2 regions of the Flavobacterium sp. 2 genome follow, and region 2 is predicted to be linked to the other one. Evidence: riboswitches for the same ligand, from Rfam matches in the RefSeq annotation. Region 2 holds a riboswitch; the other holds the start of a gene.
The links. Region 2 has a riboswitch for S-adenosylmethionine ahead of ACNFIH_RS10125 (homocysteine S-methyltransferase family protein). Riboswitches for the same ligand answer to the same signal wherever they lie in the genome.
Positions count from the first base shown of each region.

Region 1: another riboswitch for S-adenosylmethionine. It lies ahead of ACNFIH_RS02845 (redoxin domain-containing protein); the one in region 2 lies ahead of ACNFIH_RS10125 (homocysteine S-methyltransferase family protein).

Region 1 is NZ_CP188206.1:688,484-694,791, reverse strand. It holds gene ACNFIH_RS02850 (NAD(P)H-dependent flavin oxidoreductase) at 1-990, shown strand, start outside; SAM riboswitch class I at 1,262-1,362, shown strand; gene ACNFIH_RS02845 (redoxin domain-containing protein) at 1,650-2,648, shown strand; gene ACNFIH_RS02840 (aminotransferase class V-fold PLP-dependent enzyme) at 2,691-4,175, shown strand; gene metN (methionine ABC transporter ATP-binding protein MetN) at 4,434-5,465, shown strand; gene ACNFIH_RS02830 (methionine ABC transporter permease MetI) at 5,458-6,111, shown strand; gene metQ (methionine ABC transporter substrate-binding lipoprotein MetQ) at 6,223-6,308, shown strand, end outside.
Region 2 is NZ_CP188206.1:2,360,173-2,366,480, forward strand. It holds gene metF (methylenetetrahydrofolate reductase [NAD(P)H]) at 1-217, opposite strand, end outside; gene metH (methionine synthase) at 309-2,984, opposite strand; gene ACNFIH_RS10120 (hypothetical protein) at 3,247-3,663, opposite strand; gene ACNFIH_RS10125 (homocysteine S-methyltransferase family protein) at 3,737-4,741, opposite strand; SAM riboswitch class I at 5,077-5,192, opposite strand; gene ACNFIH_RS10130 (hypothetical protein) at 5,338-5,526, opposite strand; gene ACNFIH_RS10135 (NAD(P)/FAD-dependent oxidoreductase) at 5,644-6,308, opposite strand, start outside.

The sequences.
Region 1 (6,308 bases), 1.7 Mb from region 2:
GCGGCCGTTTCAAATGCTGGCGGTTTGGGGGGATATGGCGCATACACTATGAGTCCGCAGGAGATTTATGAAGCTGACAAACAGATAAAAGCCTTAACCAATAAACCGTATAATCTAAATCTTTGGGTTTCGGATTCCGATATGGAACCAAGCGGAATCACAGATGAACAATATAACAAAGCAAAAGAATTGTTCAAGCCTTATTTTGACGAAGTCGGAATTCCATTGCCAGAAAAACCGGCGTCATTTCAATCCCGATTTGAAAATCAGTTGCAAGTTGTTCTGGATATTCGTCCGAAGGTTTTCAGTTTTATGTTTGGAACGCTTTCTACAGCTATTTTGGAACAATGTAAAAAATTAGGAATTGTAACCGTTGGCGCTGCAACAACTTTAGACGAAGCATTATTTTTAGAAAATGCAGGCGTCGATATGATTATCGCATCAGGTTTTGAAGCAGGCGGACACCGACCTTCATTTTTGGCTTCTGCCGAATCTTCAGTAACTGGAACTTTTGTTTTGTTGCAATTAATTAGAGAAAAAGTAAAAATTCCTGTTATTGCTGCAGGCGGAATTGCAAACGGAAAAGGAATTGCCGCAGCATTGGCTTTAGGAGCAAGCGCCGCTCAATTGGGAACCGCATTTTTAGCTACCGAAGAATCAAATGCTTTGCCAATTCACAGAGAGATGTTATTTTCAGATGCATCAAAATATACAACTTTATCGCGCGCTTATACAGGAAGGCTCGGGCGTGGTATTACGAGCAGAATTGCAAAAGAAATTATGGGAAAAGAAGCAGATGTTCTTCCATTCCCATTGCAGACTACTTTTATGTCTCATTTGCGAAAAGCGGCACTAGATCAGGAAAAATGGGATATGATACTTTTTTGGGGCGGACAAATTTCACCAATTCTAAAACACAGAAGGGCAGGGGAATTAATGCATTCTTTGATTGAAGAAACAACAGCTTATTTTGATGATTTGAAAGCGTGATAATGTATTTACGCTACTTTTTAAGATAATAATGAACTCATTTCAGAAGCGGAATGAGTTTTTTTTATGTCTTTTTTTAAATATAAAAGCTAAAATAGACTTAATTTGATCGATAATAAGCTAATTTTTATGTTTTATAAATCATTGTTTTTGAGTTTATTATTGAGTGAAGTTCGCTTAATTAAAAATAAAATTCAAAAAAAGTAACTTTAAACTTGACTAATTCGGTAGAATTAATATATATTTGTAACGCAGAATATTTCTGTAATGATACTTATCCAGAAAGACTGAGGGAGTAGGCCCTGTGAAGTCTTAGCAACCTGTTGCTAAACAAGGTGCTAAATCCTTCCCGCCTTGCGGGACAGATAAGAAAGATTTCTAAAACAAATCTGAATGAGATCATCAGTATTAAAATTTATTTTAAAAAAAATGAAAACCAAGTCAGTTCTATTACACGCCGATTCTGATCGTTTCAATTTGTTCATTCAAGAAAATAATATTCAAGTTTTCCGAATGCAAAGGTTTTAGATTTTCATTTTTCTTTTAAAAACAAGATTTGCCAAGTCTTTCAGGATTGGCACAGGAAGTCTTTTGCTCAATTTAAAAACACAATTTAAAAAATCATCATAAACTTATTAATCACTAAAAATCAAAAACAAATGAAAAAAATACTATTAGGTTTTGCTTTATTTTTTGGAACAATCCAAATTCAGGCACAAGAAAGTAATTTGCAGTTAAAAGGAACTGTTGTCGATACGGTTACACAATATGTGTATTTGCAAAAGTTTCATAATAAAATGTTTACCACAATTGATTCGGTAAAAGTGAAGGATGGGAATTTCAGTTTTAGAACAAAAGTAAAAACGCCAGAATTATACGGTTTAAGTGTAAATACTGCAGATTCGCCATTGTATGTTTTTCTTGAAAAAGGGCCAATTACAGTTAAATTAAGTCCGAAAAAGTATTATACAAATTCAGTTGTTGAAGGTTCTGCTGCACAAGATTTGTTTGAAACATATAAAAAATCAAAAGATGTAGAAATCAGCAAATTCATTACAGAAAATCCAAAATCGATTGTTTCAGCTTATGTTTTGTATAGAAACTGGTCATATCGACTTACTCCAGAGCAAATCACAAAAAATATTGCTTTGTTGGATAAAAGTCTTCAGAATATCACTTACGTGAAAGAACTAAAAGATTTGGCTATTGTATTAGACGGATTAGCGGTTGGAAAAAAAGCGCCAGATTTTACGGCCAATGATACAGAAGGAAAACCGGTTCATTTTTCTGAAAATTTAAAAGGTTACACTTTAGTTGATTTTTGGGCTTCATGGTGTGGTCCATGCCGAAGAGAAAATCCAAATATTGTGGCAGCTTACAAAGAATTCCACGATAAGGGATTTAATATAATCGCCGTTTCTTTAGACAAAAAGAAAGAAAACTGGATTAAAGGAATTCAGGACGATAAACTTACATGGACACATGTTTCTGATTTGCTTTTCTGGAACAGCGCAGTTGCAAAATTGTATGGCGTAAGAGCAATTCCGGCGAATTATTTAGTGGATTCTAAAGGAACTATTATAGCTAAAAATCTTCATGGAGAAGAGTTACAATCAACTTTAAAATCGCTTTTAGACAAAAAAGTCAGCAACAACTAATCAATCGATAATACAATTTGTTAATTTAAAAATGATAGGGAAATGAATGCTATTGAGCCAACAACAAAACCAACAGAATCTGAGTGTTACTTTAATAAGTTTAGAGAAAACACATTAGGAATTGATCATATTTTTGAATCGGTTTACGGAGAACAAAATTTGCTTTATGCAGATTGGGTTGCCAGCGGAAGATTATACGTCCCGATTGAAGATATTATGCTCAATAAAGTTGGTCCGATGATTGCCAATACGCATTCGTTTTCAAGTCAAACCGGAAAAGCTTCGACTTATGCTTATCAACGAGCAAGAGACATTATTAAAAAGTCGGTTAATGCAAACGAATCTGATGTTTTAGTTACAACCGGAACCGGAATGACGGCTGCTTTGTCGAAATTACAGCGCATTATCGGCTTGAGAAAGAATCATCAAAAAGAAAATGCAAATGATAAACCTGTTGTTTTTATCACACACATGGAGCATCATTCAAATCAGGTTTCGTGGTATGAAACCAATGCCGATGTTGTAATTTTGCCTCCGGATGAAAATAACTTGGTGGATCCGGCAATTCTTTCTTCAGAAATAAAAAAATACGCTGACAGAAGTGTAAAAATCGGTTCTTTTACGGCATGCTCAAACGTTACTGGAATTATTACACCTTATTATGAATTAGCCAAAATCATGCATCAAAACGGTGGATTGTGTTTTGTAGATTTTGCAGCTTCGGCTCCTTACGTCAAAATCGATATGCATCCAAAAGATCCGGAACAACAATTAGATGCGATTTTCTTTTCGCCTCACAAATTTTTGGGTGGACCAGGAACTTGCGGTGTTTTGGTTTTTAATGAAAAATTATACCAATCAGATTTTCCTGATAATCCGGGAGGAGGAAATGTAAAATGGACAAATCCGTTAGGAAAATATTCGTACAGTGACATAATTGAAGTAAGAGAAGACGGCGGAACTCCGGGATTTTTGCAAGTGATTCGAACTGCATTGGCAATAGAATTAAAAGAAAAAATGGGAGTGGAGCAGATTGCAAAAAGAGAAAAAGAATTATTAGATGTTTGTTTTTCTAAACTTCAAAAAATACAAGGCTTGTCCATTTTAGGAGACTTAAAAAGCAAGCGAATTGGTTGTGTTTCTTTTGTGATCGAAGATATTCATTACAATTTAATCGTAAGACTTTTAAATGATCGTTTCGGAATTCAGGTTCGCGGTGGCTGGTCATGCGCGAGTACTTATGCGCATTATCTGTTCAATATTGATGAAAAACGTTCCAATTTGATTACCAATGAATTATTGGATAAAAATCAAACCAGTAAACCAGGTTGGGTACGTTTGTCACTGCATCCAATTACTACAGATGAAGAGCTTTTATTTATTTGTAATGCTATTAAGCAAGTGGCTTTGTATTATAAAGAATGGCAGAAAGATTACGTCTATAATCCTGCAACAAATGAATTTGAAAACCCTGAAATAAAAGATACCATTTCGAGAGAAGTGAACGATTGGTTTAGATTGCAATAAAAAATAATCTATTATTTTGATAGGGTAATAAAAGTTTTAATGATTTTTGTGCTAAAATTGGAAATTACTACTTAAATTTGCAATCGCAATGAGAAAAAACGACCAGAATATGAAGAATTATTATAACAACAGTATGATGTGCTGTACTATTGTAATGCGATTCATTGAGCTGGCTTCTATATAAAATGATATTATTTATTTCAAAAAGCCTTTCACGAATATTTGAAAGGCTTTTTTGTTTTTAACCTTGATTGAGAAATGATTGAATTAAAAAATGTAACCAAAACTTTCCATCAGAAAGACAGAGTTGTGACTGCTTTGTCTGATGTCTCGTTGAGAGTTCCGCAGGGGAAAATTTTTGGTGTTATCGGAACTTCGGGTGCTGGAAAAAGTACTTTGATCCGATGTGTGAATTTGTTGGAAAGACCAACTTCGGGTGAAATTATTGTGGATGGAAAAGCGTTGATGCAACTTTCAAACCGAGAGTTAGCAATCGAAAGAAGACAAATCGGAATGATTTTTCAGCATTTCAATTTACTTTCTTCAAGAACTGTTTTCGAGAATGTTGCTTTTCCGTTAGAATTGGCCGGAACTTCAAAAAGTGAAATCAAAACACGTGTTTTGGAATTACTGCAATTAGTAGGTTTGGCTGAAAAAGCAAACGATTATCCGGCAAGTCTTTCTGGTGGACAAAAACAAAGAGTGGCGATTGCGAGAACTTTGGCTAATAATCCAAAAGTATTGTTGTGTGATGAAGCGACCAGTGCTTTAGATCCCGCAACAACACGTTCAATTTTGAATTTATTGAAAGATATCAATAAACGTTTGAACATTACAGTTTTACTTATTACACATCAAATGGAAGTCGTAAAATCGATTTGTGATGAAGTTGCCGTAATCAGCCACGGAAAACTGATAGAACAGGGAAGTGTCGGAGAAATTTTCGCTGATCCAAAAGAGGAATTGACCAGAGAATTTATTTCTTCGTCTTTACATATAGAAGTTCCATCGGTTTACGAAGAAAAATTGCAAAAAGAAGACAATGGAAACCTGAATCCGTTATTAAAATTAGAAATGACAGGAAAATCAGTTAATGAACCTGTAATTTCTGAAGTTTCAAGACTTTTTGATACTGATTTCAAAATTGTAAGCGCACAAATGGATCAGGCTGGCGAAGTAAATTTTGGTGTTATGCTGATTGAACTTTCAGGAAAACGCGAGAATTACGATGCTGCAATTCAATATTTTAATTCAAAACACATTAAAACAGAAATTCTAGGTTATGTCTGATTCAATTATAGATTTATTAGTAAAAGGAACATGGGAAACCATAGTTATGACTTTTGTATCGGGCTTTTTTGGCTTTTTATTGGGGCTTCCAACAGGAATTTTACTTTTCCTGACGCGTAAAAATCAAATTTTAGAACAGCCTGTTTTAAACAGAACTTTATCGGTTTTGGTGAATATTTTTCGTTCGATTCCATTCATCATTTTAATCGTTTGGATGATTCCGTTTACACGTGCTATTGTTGGAACTTCAATTGGTGTTAGTGCAGCTTTAGTTCCGTTGAGCATTGGTGCAGCGCCGTTTATTGCTCGTTTGGTCGAAAACAGTTTATTAAGTCTTCCTTCGGGATTGATTGAAGCGGCAAGAGCTTTAGGTGCAACTCCTTTTCAAATTGTTTATAAAGTTTTGCTTCCGGAAGCTTTGCCTTCTTTAATCAATGCGGCTTCGATTACCTTAATTACTCTTGTAGGTTATTCTGCAATGGGTGGAGCTGTTGGCGCTGGCGGATTAGGACAAGTTGGTTATCAATACGGATATATAGGTTATGATGCGGTAACGATGAATTCGGTTTTGGGTTTACTGGTTATTTTGGTATTCTTGATCCAGTTTGTGGGAGATCGATTATCAAAACGATTCGATCACCGATAGGAATTATGAATTATGAGTTATGAATTATGAGTTAGAACTTGAAACCTGAAACCTGAAACCTGAAACCTGAAACCTGAAACCTGAAATTGAACATTAAAAATTAATATAGAAATGAAAAATAAATTAAATATTTTAAGAACGGCTGGAGTTTTGGCTTTGGCGCTTGTTTTATCAAATTGTGGAAATGATAAAAAGAA
Region 2 (6,308 bases):
TACGAGTTAATTTTTTGTCTAAAAGTCCGTTGCCTTTATCAATATAAATATACTCTTCGCGAGAAGTTGTTACATCAATAAACGGCGGTTTAAACTCCATCAACGGATCAATATTATCGTATAATTCCTGAATGCTTTTCCCCTTTTGAGGCGGAATAATTTCAAATGAGAATAATGTTTTTCCTTTGGCGTTTTCTATATGCTCTGTTACTTTCATTTTTTGTTTTTTGTTTCATGTTTCAGGTTTCATGTTTCAAGTTCTCTACTGTAACTTGAAACTTGAAACCTGAAACAAAAATAACTTTTCGTTAATCTGCTATATTAGGGTTTAACCACTTCATTGCGTAATCCGTTGGAACATTACGTCGTTTGGCGTAATCTACTACCTGATCTTCTTTTATTTTTCCGAGTCCGAAATACCTGCTTTTTGGGTTTCCAAAATAATATCCAGAAACTGAAGAAGCCGGCCACATCGCCATGCTTTCTGTCAAAGTCACTCCAATTTCTTCGGCAACATTTAAAAGCTTCCAAATCGTTGGTTTTTCCAAGTGATCAGGACAAGCTGGATAACCTGGCGCCGGACGAATTCCTTTATAATTTTCCTTAATCAATTCTTCGTTAGTTAAAGATTCTTCTGAATCATAACCCCAGAAATCTTTACGCACTCTCTCGTGAAGATATTCGGCGAAAGCCTCCGCAAAACGATCGGCAAGTGCTTTCACCATAATCGAATTATAGTCGTCTAAATTCTTTTCGTATTCCGCTGCCCATTCGTCAACACCAAAACCAGTTGTTACGCAGAAAGCTCCTATATAATCAGTTACGCCACTGTCTTTTGGCAGAATAAAATCGGCTAAAGCGATATTTGGAGCGCCTTTTGTTTTTTGTGACTGCTGACGAAGCGTTAAAAATTTCTCTAAAACTTTTCCGTTTTCATCACGCAATTCGATATCGTCGTCATCAACCTGATTCGCAGGGAAAATTCCGTAAATACCTTTTGCTTTTAGTTTTTTCTCTTCCAGAATTACTTTCAACATTGCCTGAGCATCGTTAAAAACAGAAGTCGCTTGTTCTCCCACAACCTCATCCGTTAAAATTGCCGGATATTTTCCGTACAATTCCCAAGTCTGAAAAAACGGCGTCCAGTCGATATACGGAACCAAAACATCCAATTCAACTTCGACAACTTGCTTTCCAATTACTTTTGGTTTAGTCGGCGTGTATTCCGACCAATCCAATGGTAATTTGTTTTTACGGGCATCTTCAATCGTCAGGAAGTTTTTATCTCTTGAACGATTTAAAAATGTTTCTCTAAAAGAATCGTATTCTGCACGAATATCTGCCGCATATATTTTTCTATTATGATCTAACAGGTTTCCTGCAACAGTAACAGCTCTCGAAGCATCGTTTACGTGAATTACAGTTTCTCTATATTGAGGCGCAATTTTCACGGCAGTATGCGCACGAGAAGTGGTTGCCCCGCCAATCATAATCGGAATTTTAATATTTTGTTTGTCTAATTCTTTGGCCAAATATACCATTTCGTCAAGCGAAGGCGTGATTAATCCGCTTAATCCGATTATATCTACATTATGCTCAATCGCCGCCGCAATGATTTTTTCCGGAGGCACCATAACACCAAGATCTACAATCTCGTAATTGTTACAAGCTAAAACCACCGAAACGATGTTTTTTCCAATATCGTGAACGTCACCTTTTACAGTCGCCATCAGGATTTTTCCGTTTCCTTGTTTGTCTCCGGCTTGTTTGCTCGCTTCGATAAATGGCAATAAATAAGCCACTGCTTTTTTCATTACACGAGCCGATTTCACCACCTGAGGCAGGAACATTTTTCCGCTTCCGAATAAATCTCCAACCACATTCATTCCTGTCATCAAATTGATTTCGATAACCTCAATTGGTTTTGTTGCTGCTAAACGAGCTTCTTCTACATCTTCTTCAATAAAAGCATCAATTCCTTTTACCAATGAGTGTGTAATACGCTCCTGAACCGTTCCAAAACGCCATTCCTGAACTACTTTTTCATCGCTCTTCGCTTCGCCTTTTACATTTTCTGCAAAATCCAAAAGTCGTTCTGTCGCATCGTCGCGTCTATCTAAAATTACGTCTTCAACGTGTTCTAATAAGTCTTTCGGAATATCATCGTAAATCGTAAGCATCTCCGGATTAACGATTCCCATCGTCATTCCGTTTTTAATCGCATGGTATAAAAACACCGAGTGCATAGCTTCACGAACGGTATCATTTCCTCTAAAAGAAAACGAAACGTTACTCACTCCACCACTGATATGCGCGTGCGGAAGATTTTCGCGAACCCATTTTGTCCCTCTAAAGAAATCCAAAGCGTTCAATCTATGCTCTTCCATTCCCGTTGCAACCGGGAAAATATTCAAATCGAAAATAATATCCTGCGGAGGGAATCCTACTTTGTTCACCAAAATATCATACGAACGCTGACAAATCTCTACTCGACGATCGTAATTATCGGCCTGACCAACTTCGTCAAAAGCCATGATAATTGCCGCCGCTCCGTAACGTTTGATTAATCTCGCGTGATGAATAAAGGCTTCTTCGCCTTCTTTTAACGAAATCGAGTTTACAACGCTTTTTCCTTGTACTACTTTTAGACCTGCCTCGATGATTTCCCATTTCGAACTGTCGATCATAATCGGCACTCTCGAAATGTCTGGTTCTGCCGCAATTAAATTCAAAAATTTAGTCATTGCATTTACACCGTCAAGCATTCCTTCATCCATATTAATATCGATGATCTGTGCTCCACCTTCTACTTGTTGTCTTGCAATATCAAGCGCCTCGTCATATTTCTCTTCCTTGATTAATCTCAAGAATTTTCTTGAACCTGTTACATTTGTACGCTCACCAACATTCACGAAAACACTTTCCGGCGTAATAATCAACGGTTCTAATCCTGATAATACAAGGTCTCTTCTTTTTTCTGTCATTTCTTTTTAAGTTTCTACCCCGATAGCTATCGGGGCTAAGATGCTTAGATTCTGAGTTTTTTTATTCTATTTTCTTTCCTGCGAGGTTTTTAAAGCCTTGTAGGTATATTCGTTTTCAATATTTTAATTTGGGCGTGATTCGCCGCGGCGAACCGGGCTATCCGTTACAAGTCCTCGCTCTTCCTTCGTCAGGCTGTGGGCTTTTCACTTCTATCCCTCACGCAAACTCGGTTTCATAATAACGTTTTGTTTTTCACCGAAATCATTTCCATTTTGATTTCTCTAAATATTTAGCGATCGCATCATCATATTCATAATATTTAGTTTTAGTAAAACCCACTTTTACGAGTGATAAAGAATCAGGTTTTAATTCTTCTTCTAAGAAAATTTCATTTTCTTCAGGATTATTCATATCGTACTTTACTCTATAAAACTTATTTATCTCTTTGTATAAACTATTATAACGTGATCTATTTCCAATTTTTCCTAAAATCTTTCGATCTGTATAAAAATAATATCTTAAAACTTTATCTTCTCTGGAACCTTCGTTTATAGTTACTAACGCAATTGTTTCGCCTTTGAAAGATTTCCTATAATTATCTTGCTGAATATTCCTACATACTTCATATATTAGTAAACCAGCTATCATAAATAAAAAAATAGTCTTCCAATTATTCATTTCGCTTTACTATTATTTTTTGCTTTCCAAGAACAAAATCTTCTTCATATTTATTGAAAAACTCATTTATGAATTATGCAATAACCGGCGCCACTCTAGGCTTATAATCCTTCGCAACCTCAGCCATTAATCGAATATGATCTGGAGTTGTTCCGCAACAACCTCCAATGATATTAATTAAATTATCCTCTAAATATTCTTTAATGAATACCTGAGTCTGCTCTGGCGTTTCATCGTATTGCCCGAAAGCATTTGGCAATCCTGCATTTGGATGTGCTGAAACATTAAAGCTTGTGTTATGCGCTAATGTTTTCAAATACGGTTTCAGCAAATCGGCTCCAAGGGCGCAATTGAATCCTACGCTTAATAACGGAATATGTGAAACTGAAATCAAAAATGCTTCAACTGTTTGTCCTGAAAGTGTTCTTCCAGAGGCATCTGTAATTGTTCCTGAAACCATGATTGGAATATTAAGATTGCGTTCTTCTTTTACTTCTTCTATTGCAAAAAGTGCTGCTTTTGCATTTAAAGTATCGAAAATTGTTTCTACCAAAAGTAAATCACAGCCACCGTCCATTAAAGCTTCTGCTTGTTGTTTATACGCAATTCGTAAATCGTCGAATGTTACGGCTCTGTAACCCGGATCGTTTACATCTGGCGACATACTTGCTGTACGGTTTGTTGGTCCAATTGAACCGGCTACAAAACGAGGTTTTTCCGGATTTTTTGCGGTAAACTCATCGGCTACTTGTCTTGCGATTTTTGCCGATTCGTAGTTTAACTCGTAAACCAAATCTTCCATGTGATAATCGGCCATACCGATTGTCGTTCCTGAGAAGGTATTGGTTTCTACAATGTCAGCACCAGCTTCGTAATAAGCGGCATGAACATCGCGGATTGCTTGTGGTTGTGTTAGGGATAGTAAATCGTTGTTTCCTTTTAACGGATGCGGAAAATCTTTGAAACGCTCTCCTCTGAAATCTTCTTCTGAGAAATTATAGCGTTGCAACATTGTTCCCATTGCTCCATCTAGGATTAGGATATTTTTTTTTATTGCTTCTTGAATTGTAATTGCCATGTTTTTTTGTTTTAGCTGCTAAGACGCTAAGGTTCTAAGATGCTAAGTTTTTTTTATTATGATTGTGAAGTTTAAACCTAACAGGTTTTTAAAACCTGTTAGGTTTGCTTCGGATATTTTTTTCACATTAATTCCAAAAACACACTATTGCTGGCTCATTAGCCCCGATTGAAGTGGAAATTATTTTGTCCGCCGCGGCGGACAAAATGATTGCAACGAAAAGCGGGAACTATTGACTGCAAAAATGCGCCAATGATTCACTCCTGATACAGAATCTGTTTCAGTAAATATTATATGTTATCGAGAAAAGTTTTGAGAAATACGAGTATGTATTTGTGTTATCTATCTTTAATACTGGAAATATCGTATAAAGTAGAATTTAGCACCTTCTTTATGATAAAGGGTTGCTAAGGTTTCATCGGGTCTATCCCTCCGCCTTTCGTGATAACTGACAATAATTTTAAGAACAGTGCAAAGGTATGAAATAGGGTTTCTATTTGCAAATGTTTTTTTTCTAAGGTTCTGAGGGACTTACTTGCTAAGGTTCTAAGGTTTTTTTGAAGGTACTAAGGAGCTAAGATTCTAAGGAACTAAGTTTAGAATATCCTTTGACTATTGATCTTATATTTTAAGAATACTTTCATTACCTCTTCATGATCAGTAACCTGATTATTTTCTGCTTGCTCAATTCCTATTTCTATTTCCTTTAATTCTTCTTCTGACAAATTATCGGACCAATCTTTCTGATTTAAAATAGAACTATTACTCTCTTTCTTTGAATTCATAAGTATTGAAATTAATATCTCTGAAAATTACAAATTAAAAAAAGCCCAAACTAAAAGTTTGAGCTTTATATATAAAAATCTTAGCACCTTAGTCCCTTAGAACCTCAGCACCTCAAATTAAACTATCGCTTTAACAACCGCTTTTGGAGCTTCTTTACGAGTTCCGTCGAAACCATCTACTCCAGAAACCGTTGTATATTTCAATACATATTTTTTACCTGGATTGATGATTCCGTATGCTGCCTGACACATTAAAGTTGCTTCGTGGAAACCACAAAGGATTAATTTTAATTTTCCTGGGTATGTGTTTACGTCTCCAATGGCGAAGATTCCCGGAATATTCGTTTGGTAATCTAATGCATTGTTTACTTTAATGGCATTTTTTTCGATATCTAATCCCCAGTCTCCAATTGGACCTAATTTTGGTGTTAATCCGAAAAGTGGGATGAAATAGTCACATTCGATTTTACGGTGTGCTCCGTTTTCTTCGATATCTAATGATTCAACGTGCTCAGCACCGTTGATTCCGATAACTTCTGCTGGTGTAATTAATTTGATTTTTCCAGCTGTTTTTAATTCCTGTACTTTTTCTACTGAATCTAAAGCGCCTCTAAATTCGTTTCTACGGTGAATTAAAGTTACTTCTGAAGCTACGTTTGCTAAGAAGATGCTCCAGTCTAATGCTGAATCTCCTCCTCCTGCAATTACAACTCTTTTATCTCTGAATTTCTCCGGATTTTTGATGAAGTATTTTACTCCTTTATCTTCATAAAACTCGATAT